DNA from 3 places in the Streptomyces sp. CAI-85 genome. Region 2 is predicted to be linked to each of the others. Evidence: riboswitches for the same ligand, from Rfam matches in the RefSeq annotation. Region 2 holds a riboswitch; each other region holds the start of a gene.

Region 1 (4,714 bases), on a different contig from region 2:
CCGACGGACGCGGCGAACAACTGGTCGTCGGGGTCCTGCACCACGAGCTGCACCGTCGTCCGCAGCCGGGTCAGGCCCTTGCGGTCGTAGCCCACCGGGCTTCCCTCTACGGTGAGTTGACCGGCGTGCGGCCGAAGTCCCCCGCTGAGCAGCCGCATCAGCGTGGTCTTGCCGCTGCCGTTGCGCCCCAGCAGGGCGAGCGCGCGTCCGGCGCGGATCTCGAAGTCCAGCCCGTCGAGCACCGAAGGGCCGTCCTCGTAGGCGAAAGAGGCGCCCCGCAGGGCGACCAGCACGGGCTCGCTCACGTCGGCGGCCTTTCCAGGACGAGGGTGAGGGCGGCCAGCGCGGCGAGGAGCGCGACACTGGCCGCCGTGAAACGGACGGAGACCCGGGCCTCGGGCACGAGCACGCGCAGGGTGCCGTCGTAGCCGCGCCCGGCGAGACCGGCCTGGAGCCGCGCCGCCCGGTCGAAGGCCCGCACGAACGCCGTCGCGCCGAGCCCGGCCAGCGCCCGCCACTCCGCGGCCCGGCTGGTGTGCCCGAGCCGCGCCGCCTGCGCCTCCCGGATCCGCCGCATCGAGTCGAGCAGCAGGAAGCTCATCCGGTACGTCACCAGCGCCACGTCCACCACGGGTGCGGGCACCCCGGCCCTGACCAGGCGCGGCAGCAGGTCGGACATCGGGGTGGTGAACGCGAACAGCAGGACGCCGAGCGAGGCGGCGGAGGTGCGCAGCAGCAGTTCCCCGGCGCGTACGGTGCCGCCGTCGGCCCAGCCCACGAACCCGCCCGGCCCGCCCACTTGGAAGAGCAGGGTGAGCGCGCCGGTGACACAGAACCCGAGCGGCACCCGGTAGGCCCGCCACAGCCGGCGGCCCGGCACCCCGGCCGGTCCCAGCAGTACCGCGAGGGCGGTCACCAGGACGAGCGCGGCGCCGGGCCAGGGCGGCAGACAGACGGCGAGAGCGGTCAGACCGAGTCCGAGCACGGCCTTGTCCACGGGATGGCGGCGGCGCCAGCGACTGCTGTGCGCCGCCGCGTCGATCGGCAGCACCCGGTCAGGCCCGTTCGGCGGCGGGGCCGGGGGAGCCGCTCGCGGCCGGGTCGCCGTCCGGGGTGTTCTGGCGGGCCAGGGCCCGCTCCTCGCCCTGGCGCCGGCCCCGGTGCACACCGAAGTAGTAGGCGAGGACCCCGGCGCCCAGCGCCGCCTGGACGGCGAACAGCGCCGACTCGATCTCACCGGACGGCGGTTCGTAGAGCGGGGAGAACCACGGTTCGTAGTCCGGCTCGATCTCGGTGATCGCCGTCTCCGCCTCGGCGTCGGCGCCGGTGAACGGCTCCTCCTTGTGGTCGCCGAGCCCGAGGGCCAGCGGCAGGACGGCCAGCGCGGCCACCACGAGCAGCAGCAGGACGTTGATCTTCGTGTTGCGGTTCATCGGGCCACCGCCTCGGTGCCGGCCTCGGTGGAGGCGCCGTTGTCGGTGGAGGTGCCGTTCCGCTTCCGGCCGCCGGTCACCAGCACGCCGAGCCGGGTCAGTTCACCCTTGCTGGACTGGACGAGCAGCCGCATCACGAACACCGTGAGCAGACCCTCGCTGACCGCCAGCGGGATCTGGGTGACGGCGAAGATGGAGCCGAACTTGCCGAGCGCGCCCAGGAATCCGCTGCCCGGGTCGGGGAACGCCAGCGCCAACTGCACGCTGGTCACGCAGTAGGTGGACAGGTCGGCGGCGAACGCGCCGAAGAACACCGCGACCATCAGCGGCACGTCGAAGCGCCGCAGCAGCTTGTAGACGGCGTAGCCGGCCCACGGCCCCACGATCGCCATGGAGAAGACGTTGGCGCCGAGCGTGGTGAGCCCGCCGTGGGCGAGCAGCAGCGCCTGGAAGAGCAGGGTGATGGTGCCCAGGACGGCCATGATCGGCGGCCGGAACAGGATGGCGCCCAGGCCGGTGCCGGTGGGGTGGGAACAACTCCCCGTCACGGACGGCAGTTTCAGGGCGGACAGAACGAAGGTGAAGGCCCCGGAGGCGCCGAGCAGCAGGGTGCTCTCGGGGTTCTCCCTGACCTCACGGGTGAGTGAACGGACTCCGTGGACGACAAATGGTGCGGACGCGACGCCCCAGGCGACGGCGTGCGCCGGCGGGAGGAAACCCTCGGCTATGTGCATGGTTCAGCGGACCCTCTCCAGCACCTCGTGGATGGTTGACGCGCCCCGGCCGGTCTCCTGGCTGACGGGTACCACCGTCCGTGCTCCGCCTTCCCGGGTCCGAGGACCCAGTGGCTGCCCGTGAGGGCCGGAGCCGGACTTCCCGATCACAGTGGCGAGGGCCGCACCGGTTTCACACCGATTTCCCGTTCACCGAGGCGTGGTGACAGTAGTGCCCGTACGAGGCCCCTGACAAGCGACAACGGGGGGCGCGAGGGCGGCGTGGGACGGCTCACACACCGGCGCACATCCAGCGCACACGCCGAGCGCGGCGGCGGCAGGGCGACGACACGTCTCCGGTCCTAGGTCCTACGGCTGATCAGCGCGGGCACCCTTCTGCTGTTAGCGTGCACTTGCATACCATTCGCAATAACGTCGGAGGACGTTGGACATGGCGGTTTACACGCTCCCGGAGCTTCCGTACGACTACGCGGCGCTCGCCCCGGTCATCAGCCCCGAGATCATCGAGCTGCACCACGACAAGCACCACGCGGCGTACGTCAAGGGTGCGAACGACACCCTGGAGCAGCTCGCGGAGGCCCGGGACAAGGAGTCCTGGGGTTCGATCAACGGCCTGGAGAAGAACCTGGCGTTCCATCTCTCCGGGCACATCCTGCACAGCATCTACTGGCACAACATGACCGGCGACGGCGGCGGCGAGCCGCTGGAGGCGGACGGCGTGGGCGAGTTGGCGGACGCGATCGCCGAATCCTTCGGCTCCTTCGCGAACTTCAAGGCACAGCTCACCAAGGCGTCGGCCACCACCCAGGGTTCGGGCTGGGGCGTCCTCGCCTACGAGCCGCTCTCCGGCCACCTCATCGTCGAGCAGGTCTACGACCACCAGGGCAACGTCGGCCAGGGCTCCACCCCGATCCTGGTCTTCGACGCCTGGGAGCACGCCTTCTACCTCCAGTACAGGAACCAGAAGGTCGACTTCATCGACGCGATGTGGGCGGTCGTCAACTGGCAGGACGTGGCCCGCCGTTACACGGCCGCCAAGGAACGCGGCAACAGCCTGCTGCTGACCCCGTGACCGACACACCCCGAGGGGCGGCCCCGATCGACACGGGGTCGCCCCTTCCCTATCGAATTTCTCGATAGCGCGGCGTTATAGGGGTCGACAAAAGTTATCGCGAATGCCTATACGGCAATCCGGAAGGAGCGCTTCTCAGATTTAATTACCGAGCAGTAGAACTGGTCCGCCCAATCACATCGTGAGGCAGGACCATGAAATTGCGTAGAATCATCTCAGCCGTTTTGGCGTCGCTCCTGACGGCCGGACTCGCTCTGACGAGCAGCGGTACGGCACAGGCGGCAGGCGAGGAGTACGTCGCCCTCGGTGACTCCTACTCCTCCGGGGTCGGCGCCGGCGACTACCTGCCCGAGAGCGGTAGCTGTCTCCGCTCGAAGTACGCCTACCCGTCCGAGTACAACCGGCAGCGCAAGCCGTCCAAGTTCTCGTTCATGGCGTGCTCGGGCGCGACGACCGTCGACGTGCTGAACACCCAGCTCGGCCCGCTCAACGCCTCGACCACGCTGGTCAGCGTGGGGGCCGGCGGTAACGACGCGGGGTTCTCCGACGTCATCCGCACCTGCGTGCTCAACATCACCGACAGCGCCTGCATCAGTCGTATCAACCAGGCCCGCGACTTCGCCAACAGGCAGTTGCCGGGCAGGCTGGACGCGCTGTACAACGCCATCAAGCAGCGCGCCCCGAAGGCCCGGGTCGTCGTGCTCGGAGTCGCTCAGCTCTACACGCTGGACAACGGTTTCTGCGCCGGAATCAGCAACACCAAGCGCAAGGCCATCAATGACGCCGCCGACCTTCTCAACAGCATCATGAGCGGACGCGCGGCGGCCCACGGATTCCGGTGGGGCAACGTCCAGCGTCTGTTCTCGGGCCACGCCATCTGTTCGGACCAGTCCTATCTGTGGGACGTGAACTTCACCAACACCACGGAGTCCTACCACCCGAATATGCTCGGTCAGCGGCGAGGATATTACGAGGCATTCGTCCGCGCCGCCGGCTGAGGTCTGCGAAGAAGGGAACGAACAACCCACCGGGGTGCCGGACACTCGTCCGGCACCCCGGTGCCATGGGGGCATGGGGACGCCCATGGCGGACAGCATCTGTCCTCGATCCCCGCTACCGTCCCGTCCATGACGAAGCCGACCCCCGCCGCCCCCGTGCTCGACGCGCGCGCCCTCAATCGCGCGACTCTCGAACGGCAGTTGCTGCTGCGGCCCGCCGCGCTGTCGGCGACGGAGGCGGTCACCCATCTGCTGGGGCTTCAGGCGCAGAACGTCAGGCCGCCGTACTACGCGCTCGCCGCCCGCCTCGCCGGCTTCCGTCCCGGGGACCTGTCCGCGCCGATGGCCGACCGCGCCGTGGTCCGGATCGTCACCATGCGCTCCACGATCCACACCCACACCGCCGACGACGCGCTCACCCTGCGGCCGCTGGTCCAGCCCGCCCGCGACCGTGAGCTGAACGCGTTCCGCAAGGGG
Region 2 (4,714 bases):
GCGCTTTCCTCTCCGTGGAGGTCGCCAACACGATCTCCAAGGGTCTCGTCGACGAGACCGGCATCCGTCCCGAGGTCATCTTCGCCGCCCTGGTCGGCGCGATCCTCTGGAACCTGCTGACCTGGCTGGTGGGCCTGCCCTCCAGCTCCTCCCACGCCCTCATGGGCGGTCTGATCGGCGCCACCATCGCCTCCGCGGGCATGGGCGCGGTCCACGGTGACGTCCTGGTCACCAAGGTCCTGATCCCGGCGATCGCGGCCCCGCTGGTCGCGGGCGTCGCCGCGATGCTCGCCACCCGGCTCTCCTACCGCCTGGGCAGGAAGGCCGACGGCAAGGCGGCCGAGAAGGGCTACCGGGCCGGCCAGATCGCCTCCGCGGGCCTGGTCTCCCTCGCCCACGGCACCAACGACGCCCAGAAGACGATGGGCATCATCACCCTGGCCCTGGTGGCCGGCGGTGCCGTCGCCCCCGACTCCGACCCGCCGCTGTGGGTCATCCTCACCGCCGGCCTGGCCATCGCGCTCGGCACCTACCTCGGCGGCTGGCGCATCATCCGCACCATGGGCAAGGGCCTCACCGACCTCCAGCCGCAGCAGGGCTTCGCCGCCCAGACCAGCGCCGCGACGGTCATCCTGGCCTCCTCCCACCTGGGCTTCTCCCTCTCCACCACGCACTCGGTCTCCGGTTCCGTGATGGGCGCGGGCCTCGGCCGCAAGGGCGGGGTGGTCCGCTGGTCCACCGCGACCCGGATGTTCGTCGCCTGGGGCCTCACGCTCCCGGCCGCCGCCCTGGTGGGCGCGCTCGCCGAGTACGTGACCGGCTTCGGCTCCTGGGGCACCGCGGTGGTCGCGGTCTTCCTGATCGCCTCCAGCGCCGCCATCTGGAAGATCTCCCGCCGTGAGCACGTCGACCACACCAACGTCAACGACCATCCGGACGAGCCGGCCGGTGTCGTCACCACCGCCATCGCCGCGGTGACCCCGCCGCCCACCGCAGCCATGACCGAGTCGGCTCACGAGCCGGTCTCCGAGACCCTGACCGCCACGATCGCCTCCCCGGCGACCGAGCCGGCGGCCTCACCCGCCCCCACGGTCTAGGGCCAAGCCCCGCCCGGATACGCAGGAACGCGAAGGAACAGCATCCCTATGAAGATCGACTGGGCAGCCCTGGGCTCCGTCTTCGGCGTCAGCCTCGTGGTCACCGTGGCCCTCGTGGGCCTCTTCACCCTCGGCATCATGGCCCTCTCCCACCGCGAACGGGCCACCGCGCGGGGCGGCTCCGCCACCCTCGCCCTCACCGGCGCGTACGCCTGCTTCGCGGCGTGCACGGCCGCGGTGGCCTACGGGATCTCGCTGATCGTGGCCTGAGGCCACGACGACCGTCCCCGGGCGCGCCCGGTCCGGCCCCTTCCCGGGGTCCCGGACCGGGCGCGCCTTCGTGTGCGGCCCGGTCCGCGGACGGGCGGTGTGGGGTTCTGCACACTCTCCCCCCGCAGGTCAACGGCAAGTTGACGGCCCTTCGGGGCCCGTGGTGGACTGCCGGGGCCAGCTACGGCGGCAGAAGAGGAAGCCGGTGCGAATCCGGCGCGGTCCCGCCACTGTCACCGGGGTAGGAACCCCCGGGAGCCAGGAACTCTCACCGCCGGTCTCGTCGAACCAGGGCGCGGACACCCTGAGTGAGGACATATCGCCATGCGCGCTCGGTCGTTGAGGTACCGCACCAGGCCACTGCCCGGCCGCACGGCCGGCTGAGCCGGTGCGTGCCGACCGCGTCCACGCGTACGGCGCCGCGCTCGGCCTCCTCGGCGACCTGCTCCTCGGCGATCCCCGCCGGGGTCATCCGGTCGCCGGATTCGGGCGGGCCGCCGGTGCCGTGGAGCGCGTGCTGTGGCGCGACCACCGGGGCCGGGGCGCCCTGCACACCCTGGTGTGCGCCGGGGGCGCCGTAGCGCTCGGGGCCGCCGCCTCGCGCGCCGTGCGCTCCTCCCCCGCCGGGTCCGTCGCCCTCACCGCCGCCGCCACCTGGGCCGTCGTCGGCGGCACCTCCCTCGCGCGCGAGGCACGGGCCGTCGGGCAGGCCCTGGAGAGCGGGGACGTCGACGCGGCGCGGGCCCGACTGCCGCATCTGTGCGGGCGCGACCCGCAGGCCCTGGACGCCGACGGGATCGCCCGCGCCGTGGTCGAGTCCGTCGCCGAGAACACCTCCGACGCCGTCACCGGGGCCCTGGTGTGGGGAGCGGCCGCCGGAGTGCCCGGGCTGCTCGGGTTCCGGGCCGTCAACACGCTGGACGCCATGGTCGGACACCGCTCGCCGCGCCATCTGCGCTTCGGGTGGGCGTCCGCGCGCCTGGACGACCTCGCCGGCTGGCCGGGGGCACGGCTCACCGCCGTCCTCGCCGCCCTCGCGGGGGACGATCCGCGGGGCGCCGTACGGGCCTGGCGGGACGACGCCCACCGGCATCCCAGTCCCAACGCCGGGCCCGTGGAGGCGTCCTTCGCGGGGGCGCTCGGGGTGCGGCTCGGCGGGACGCTGTCGTACGGGGGCCGGGTCGAACACCGGCCGGTGCTGAACCAGGAGGGGCGTTCCGTGGAGGTCAAGGACATCGAGCGGGCGGTACGGCTGTCCCGCCGGGTCGCGCTGCTCGCGCTCGGCGTCACCGTCGCCGGGCGGGCCGCCGCCGCGCGGGTGCGGGGGCGGGCGTCATGACGGGCGGGGGGCTGCTCGTCGCCGGCACCACGTCCGACGCGGGCAAGAGCGTCGTCACCGCCGGGATCTGCCGGTGGCTGGTGCGGCAGGGGGTGAAGGTCGCGCCGTTCAAGGCGCAGAACATGTCCCTGAACTCCTTCGTGACGAAGGAGGGCGCCGAGATCGGGCGCGCCCAGGCCATGCAGGCGCAGGCGTGCCGGATCGAGCCGAGCGCGCTGATGAACCCGGTGCTGCTCAAGCCCGGCGGGGAGCGCAGCAGCCAGGTCGTGCTGCTCGGCAGGCCGGTCGGCGAGATGAGCGCGCGCGGCTACCACGGGGGCCGTCAGCAGCGGCTCCTCGGGACGGTCGTCGACTGTCTGGCCGAGCTGCGCGGCACGTACGACGCGGTGATCTGCGAGGGGGCGGGCAGTCCCGCCGAGATCAACCTGCGGCGCACCGACATCGTGAACATGGGCCTCGCGCGCAGCGCGCGGCTGCCGGTGCTGGTGGTCGGCGACATCGACCGCGGGGGCGTCTTCGCCTCCTTCTTCGGCACCGTCGCGCTGCTGTCGCCGGAGGACCAGGAGCTGGTCGCCGGGTTCCTCGTCAACAAGTTCCGCGGGGACGTCAGCCTGCTGGAACCCGGGCTCGACATGCTGCACGGGCTCACCGGCCGCCGCACCTACGGGGTGCTGCCGTTCCGGCACGGGCTCGGGATCGACGAGGAGGACGGTCTGCGGGTGTCGCTGCGCGGCACCGTGCGCGAGTCGAACGTGTCGCCGCCGGTGGGCGAGGACGTGCTGCGGGTCGCCGTGTGCGCGATCCCGCTGATGTCCAACTTCACGGACGTGGACGCGCTGGCCGCCGAGCCCGGTGTCGTCGTGCGGTTCGTGGACCGGCCCGAGGAGCTGGCGGACGCCGATCTCGTCGTCGTACCCGGCACCCGGGGGACCGTGCGGGCGCTGGAGTGGCTGCGCGAGCGGGGGCTCGCCGACGCGCTCGCCCGGCGGGCGGCCGAGGGGCGGCCCGTGCTCGGGATCTGCGGCGGTTTTCAGATCCTCGGCGAGCACATCGAGGACGACGTCGAGAGCCGCCGCGGGCGGGTCGACGGGCTCGGACTGCTGCCGGTCCGGGTGCGGTTCGCCCCGGAGAAGACCCTCACCCGGCCGGCCGGCGAGGCCCTCGGCGAGCGGGTCGAGGGGTACGAGATCCATCACGGGGTCGCGACGGTGACCGGCGGGGAGCCCTTCCTCGACGGCTGCCGGGCGGGCTCGGTGTGGGGCACGCACTGGCACGGTTCGCTGGAGTCGGACGGCTTCCGGCGGGCCTTCCTGCGCGAGGTCGCCGCCGCGGCGGGCCGCCGGTTCGTGCCGGCCCCCGACACCTCCTTCGCCGCGCTGCGCGAGGAACAGCTCGACCGGCTCGGCGATCTGATCGAACAGCACGCGGACACGGACGCGCTGTGGCGGCTCGTGGAGTCGGGCGCGCCGCCGGGACTTCCCTTCGTGCCACCGGGGGCGCCCGCGTGAACACCGTGCCGTCCTGCGTGAACACTGCGCCGTCCCGCGTGACCACCGTGCCGTCCCGTCCGCCCGTCCCGCGTCCGGAGCCGGCCGGCGACCTGGAGGAGAACCAGTGACCACCCCCTTCCCATTCACGGCCGTCGTCGGCCAGGACGATCTGCGGCTCGCGCTGCTGCTGAACGCCGTGTCACCGGCGGTCGGCGGGGTGCTGGTGCGCGGGGAGAAGGGCACCGCGAAGAGCACCGCCGTGCGCGCGCTCTCGGCGCTGATGCCCGCCCTCGACGTGGTCTCCGGCTGCCGCTTCTCCTGCGACCCCGCCGCCCCCGACCCCGGCTGCCCGGACGGTCCGCACGAGCCGGGGGTGTCCGAGACCCGGCCGGCGCGGATGGTGGAGCTGCCCGTCGGCGCCTCGGAGGACCGGCTGGTGGGCGCCCTGGACATCGAACGGGCCCTGGCCGAGGGCGTGAAGGCGTTCGAGCCGGGCCTGCTGGCCGACGCGCACCGCG
Region 3 (4,714 bases), on a different contig from region 2:
AGCGCCGCGTACTCCAGGGGCGCCGACGGGTCGATCGACACGTCCAGCGGAGCCGGTTCGGCTCCGGCACGGACCAGGAGATCGCCCACCGCGGCGATCATCGCGCCGTTGTCCGTGCACAGCTTGAGGGGCGGCACCCGCAGCGTGATCCCGGCGGCCCGGCACCGCTCCTGCGCCAGCGACCGCACCCGCGAGTTCGCGGCGACCCCGCCGACCACGACCAGCGTGGTGACCCCGTGCTCGCGGCAGGCCGCCACCGCCTTGCGGGTCAGTACGTCCGCCACGGCCTCCTGGAGCGAGGCCGCGCCGTCGGCCACCGGCAGCTCACGGCCCGCGTGCCCCTCGGCCCAGCGCGCCGCCGCCGTCTTCAGACCGGAGAAGGAGAAGTCGTACGACCCCGGAAGCGGGCGCGGGAACGGCACGGCGCGCGGATCGCCCTCGCGCGCCGCCCGGTCGACGGCCGGACCGCCGGGATACGGCAGCCCGAACACCCGCGCCACCTTGTCGAAGCACTCCCCGGCGGCGTCGTCCAGGGTGTCGCCGAGGTGGACGATCGGATCGCGGACGAGATCACGGACGAGCAGCAGCGAGGTGTGGCCGCCGGAGACGATCAGCACCATGCAGGGATCGGGCAGCGGGCCGTGCTCCAGCGTGTCGGCGGCGACATGCCCGGCCAGATGATGGACGCCGTACAGCGGCACCCCCAACGCGTACGCGATGCCCTTCGCACCGGCCAGACCCACCTGAAGCGCACCGGACAGACCCGGTCCGGTGGTGACGGCGACGGCGCCGACGTCCGACAGTCGCAGCCCCGCCTCGTCGAGCGCCCGGCGCACGACCGGGCGCAGGGCGTGCAGATGGGCGCGGGAGGCGATCTCGGGCACCACCCCTCCGTAGCGGGCGTGCTCGTCCATGCTCGACGCGATCGCGTGGCCGAGCAGCACCCCGTCCCGGACGATCCCCGCGCCGGTCTCGTCGCACGACGACTCGATCCCGAGCACGATCGGAGAGACCATGAGGCACCCTTTCTGCCTAGTGTTAGTTATTGCGAATAGTGTGCAATAAGGTCGACCGTGTTGGGAAGCTCGGCCCGGCTCGGCGAACGCGACCTCTGCCTCAGTCAGGTAAGCGTTGGGTGTGAGCGGGGGCCCGGAGGACGTTCGGTCATTGGCCATGTCCCGTTCGAGCGGTACGGTCGGCCAGTTATCGACGACGGCGATGCGGAAGCCGGTGGGAATCCGGCACGGTCGCGCCACTGTGTGCCACTCCTGGACTGCGGGGGTGGTGAGTCAGACCCGTGACCGTCGTCATGTGCACCACCGAGATGGGACGCGAACTCCCAGAGGAGGCCCTGCCATGGCGCAGCATGTCGCCCCGCCGTCCAGCACCCCCGTCGTTCCCGGCAAACTGCCGGTCGGCGCGATCGTGCCCTGGGCGGTGTTCTTCGGGATCCTGATGCTGGTCCTGCTGTACTTCGTCGGCGCCGAACAGGGTGCCACCGCCGTCGTGTCCGGCGAGAACGTCCACGAATGGGTGCACGACGCCCGTCATCTGCTCGGCTTCCCCTGCCACTGAGACCGGGGAGCCTGAAGCGTCATGAACTCCACAGTTGTGAGAAACCTGCTCGTGCGCGGCATGCTCGCCGGCCTCGCCGCCGGTGTACTGGCCCTGCTCGTCGCCTACTTCCTCGGTGAACCGCTCGTCGACAGGGCGATCGGCTTTGAGGAGTCCCACGCCCCCGCCCATGAGCACGAGGTCGAACTCGTCTCCAGGGGCCTCCAGTCCACCGCCGGCCTGGCCACCGGAGTGCTGCTCTACGGGGTCGCGTTCGGCGGGATCGCCGCGCTGGCCTACTGTTTCGCGCTGGGACGGGTGGGGCGGTTCGGTCCCCGGGCCACCGCGCTGCTGCTGTCCGGCGTCGCACTGGTCGCCGTGTACGTGGTGCCGTTCCTGAAGTATCCGGCCAACCCGCCGGCCGTCGGGGATCCCGACACCATCGGCAAGCGGACCACCCTGTACTTCCTGATGATGGTCCTCAGCGTCCTGCTCGCGGTGGCCGCCACCCTCCTGGGCAGGCGGCTCGCGCCGAGACTGGGCAACTGGTACGCCACCGTCGCCGCGGTGGCGGCCTTCGCCCTCGCGGTCGGGCTGGCGTACGCGTTCCTGCCGGTGGTCAACGAGGTTCCGGGTGACTTCCCGGCCACCGTGCTGTGGCGGTTCCGGATCTCCGCGCTGGCCATGCAGGCCACGCTGTGGGCCGGATTCGGGCTCGTCTTCGGCGAGTTGGCCCAGCGGCTCCTGCACCCCACGCCGAAGGCCGTCCCGGTCGCGGCGGGGACGGTCCCCGGCTGACCGAAATGCGCTCATGTGAGAGGGCCCGCGGAACCATCCGAGGGCCCTCTCGCGTTCCGCGTTCTAGTGCGACGACCCCGGTGAGGAGCGGAGGAGCAGCCCAGTGGCCAGACACCCACAACCGCGCCGCATCACCCTCGGAGGGCGCGAGGCCGTGGCGCTCACCGTGGAGGAGTACGAGGCGCTGATGGCGAGCCGTCGGCAGATCGGCGGCCAGAGCGCCCGGGTACGTGTACTCGGTCAGCAAGTCCGGCGCACCGAGCGGCTGTTGCAGGACCTGGAGACGCTGGTCGCCGCTCCACCGGACCACTGCCACGAGGGTGCGGGCACGACGCCGACGGACTGCGTCCACCTCCATGCGAGCACCGCGAAGACGGACACAGCCGAGACGGAATCCGACTCCGGGCAGCCGGACTGCCTGCGCTGCGCCCTCGCGGCCCTGCTGCACCGCCACCGCGGCACCGCGTCCTGAGCCCGGATTCCCGAGTCGTGATCGAGAGGGAGGCGGCGGTCACGGAACACCGGAGGGCGAGAAGCGCTGTGCAGACGCTCCCCGCCCCTCTCCAGTCGTGCCGTACCGGGGACCCTCATCCCCCGTGCGGCTCCGCGGGCCCCTCAGCCCGCGTCGGACCAGGCCCTCAGCCCTGGTCGTAGGTGTGGAATCCGCGGCCGGACTTGCGGCCGAGGAGTCCGGCCTCCACCATCCGCTGGAGCAGCGGCGGCGGGGCGTAGAGCGGCTCCCGGAACTCGTCGTACAGGGACTCCGCGATCGAGGCGACCGTGTCCAGGCCGATCAGATCCGCGAGCCTGAGCGGGCCCATGGGGTGCGCGCAGCCCAGTTCCATGCCGGCGTCGATGTCGGCCGCACTGGCGAAGCCGGACTCCGCCATCCGGACGGCGGCGAGAAGGTACGGCACGAGCAGGGCGTTGACGACGAAGCCGGCCCGGTCCTGGGACCGGACGACCGTCTTGCCGAGCGTGCGCGTCGCGAAGTCCGTTACGGCGGCCGTGGTTTCGGCCGAGGTGTGCAGCGAGGTGACCACCTCGACGAGCGGCAGCACGGGCACGGGATTGAAGAAGTGCAGCCCCACCACCCGGTCCGCACGGGCCGTCGCCATGCCCAGGCGCATGACCGGCAGGGAGGACGTGTTGGTGGCCAGAACGGCCGCCGGGTCCTCGACGATCTTGTCGAGGGCGGCGAAGACCTCGGTCTTGGCGTCCGGGTTCTCGACGACCGCCTCCACGACCAACTGCCGGTCGGCGAGGTCGTCCAGGCTGCCGGTGAACACGAGCCGGCCGAGCGCGTCCCGAGCCGCCGCACGCTCCAACTTGCCGCGCCCGACCGCCCGGTCGAGCGACGCGGCCACCCGGTCACGCGCCGCACGGGCGGCGACCGCGTCCACCTCGCAGACGACGGTGTCCACCCCGGCCTGGGCACACACCTCGGCGATCCCGGCGCCCATCTGCCCACCGCCGACCACACCGACCCGCGTGACACCCGCGGTGCCCGCGCTCACGCCCGCACCTCCGTCCGGTGCGTGAGGTGACGGGTGTAGGCGTCCGAGGTGAAGAACTGCGGCAACTCGACGGCCAGCGTGGTCCGTTCGAACAGACCCCGGATGTCGTCCAGGGGCGCCCACGGATACGCGGCGCCGAGCGAGGCGAGTTCCTCGTCCAGGATCCGCCGCACGGTCTCCCGGTCGATCACCCGGTGCCGCAGCCACTGCCAGATCTGCACACGGGCGATCTCGGCGGTGGCCGCGTCCTCCATCAGGCCGTCGATGGCGACGGCGCCCTCACCGCGCAGCCAGGCGGCGAAGTACCGCAGCGCGACATGGACGTTGGTGCGCACACCGTCCGCCGTGGGCGGACCGCTGATCCGGCGCACCGACAGCAGCTCGGCGGGCGTGACCTCCACATCGTCGCGGGAGCGGTCGAGTTGGTGGGGCCGGCCGCCGAGAACGTCGTCAAATGCCGTACGGCAGACGGGAACGAGCGCCGGATGCGCGACCCACGAGCCGTCGAAACCGTCCTCCGCCTCCCGTTCCTTGTCCAGGCGGACCGTGGCGAGCGCGGCCTCGTCGGCGGCCGGGTCCTTGCCGGGAACCTGGGCGGCCATGCCGCCGATGGCGTGCGCGCCCCTCTTGTGGCAGGTACGGACGACGAGTTCGGTGTAGGCCCGCATGAACGGCGCGGTCATCGTCACCTTCGCCCGGTCCGGGAGGAGGAAGTCGGTGCGGTGGCCGAACGTCTTGATGAGGCTGAACAGGTAGTCCCAGCGGCCCGCGTTGAGCCCCGCGCTGTGCTCGCGCAGCTCGTGGAGGATCTCCTCCATCTCGAAGGCGGCGGTGATCGTCTCGAT

Evidence for each region. Region 2 has a riboswitch for cobalamin ahead of G6W55_RS24950 (cobalamin biosynthesis protein). Riboswitches for the same ligand answer to the same signal wherever they lie in the genome.
Region 1: linked by a shared signal. The riboswitch ahead of G6W55_RS08035 (energy-coupling factor ABC transporter permease) and the one ahead of G6W55_RS24950 (cobalamin biosynthesis protein) in region 2 are both predicted to bind cobalamin.
Region 3: linked by a shared signal. The riboswitch ahead of G6W55_RS06165 (CbtB-domain containing protein) and the one ahead of G6W55_RS24950 (cobalamin biosynthesis protein) in region 2 are both predicted to bind cobalamin.

What each region holds. Positions count from the first base shown of each region.
Region 1 covers NZ_JAANNX010000004.1:180,940-185,653, reverse strand. The annotation lists gene G6W55_RS08050 (ATP-binding cassette domain-containing protein) at 1-305, opposite strand, end outside; gene cbiQ (cobalt ECF transporter T component CbiQ) at 302-1,051, opposite strand; gene G6W55_RS08040 (energy-coupling factor ABC transporter substrate-binding protein) at 1,056-1,433, opposite strand; gene G6W55_RS08035 (energy-coupling factor ABC transporter permease) at 1,430-2,167, opposite strand; cobalamin riboswitch at 2,197-2,379, opposite strand; gene G6W55_RS08030 (superoxide dismutase) at 2,598-3,239, shown strand; gene G6W55_RS08025 (SGNH/GDSL hydrolase family protein) at 3,434-4,237, shown strand; gene G6W55_RS08020 (winged helix DNA-binding domain-containing protein) at 4,367-4,714, shown strand, end outside.
Region 2 covers NZ_JAANNX010000028.1:5,677-10,390, forward strand. The annotation lists gene G6W55_RS24940 (inorganic phosphate transporter) at 1-1,097, shown strand, start outside; gene G6W55_RS24945 (hypothetical protein) at 1,146-1,367, shown strand; cobalamin riboswitch at 1,514-1,656, shown strand; gene G6W55_RS24950 (cobalamin biosynthesis protein) at 1,756-2,706, shown strand; gene G6W55_RS24955 (cobyric acid synthase) at 2,703-4,214, shown strand; gene G6W55_RS24960 (putative cobaltochelatase) at 4,321-4,714, shown strand, end outside.
Region 3 covers NZ_JAANNX010000003.1:131,002-135,715, forward strand. The annotation lists gene tsaD (tRNA (adenosine(37)-N6)-threonylcarbamoyltransferase complex transferase subunit TsaD) at 1-1,016, opposite strand, end outside; cobalamin riboswitch at 1,177-1,320, shown strand; gene G6W55_RS06165 (CbtB-domain containing protein) at 1,357-1,575, shown strand; gene G6W55_RS06170 (CbtA family protein) at 1,597-2,352, shown strand; gene G6W55_RS06175 (hypothetical protein) at 2,456-2,824, shown strand; gene G6W55_RS06180 (3-hydroxybutyryl-CoA dehydrogenase) at 2,991-3,869, opposite strand; gene aceB (malate synthase A) at 3,866-4,714, opposite strand, start outside.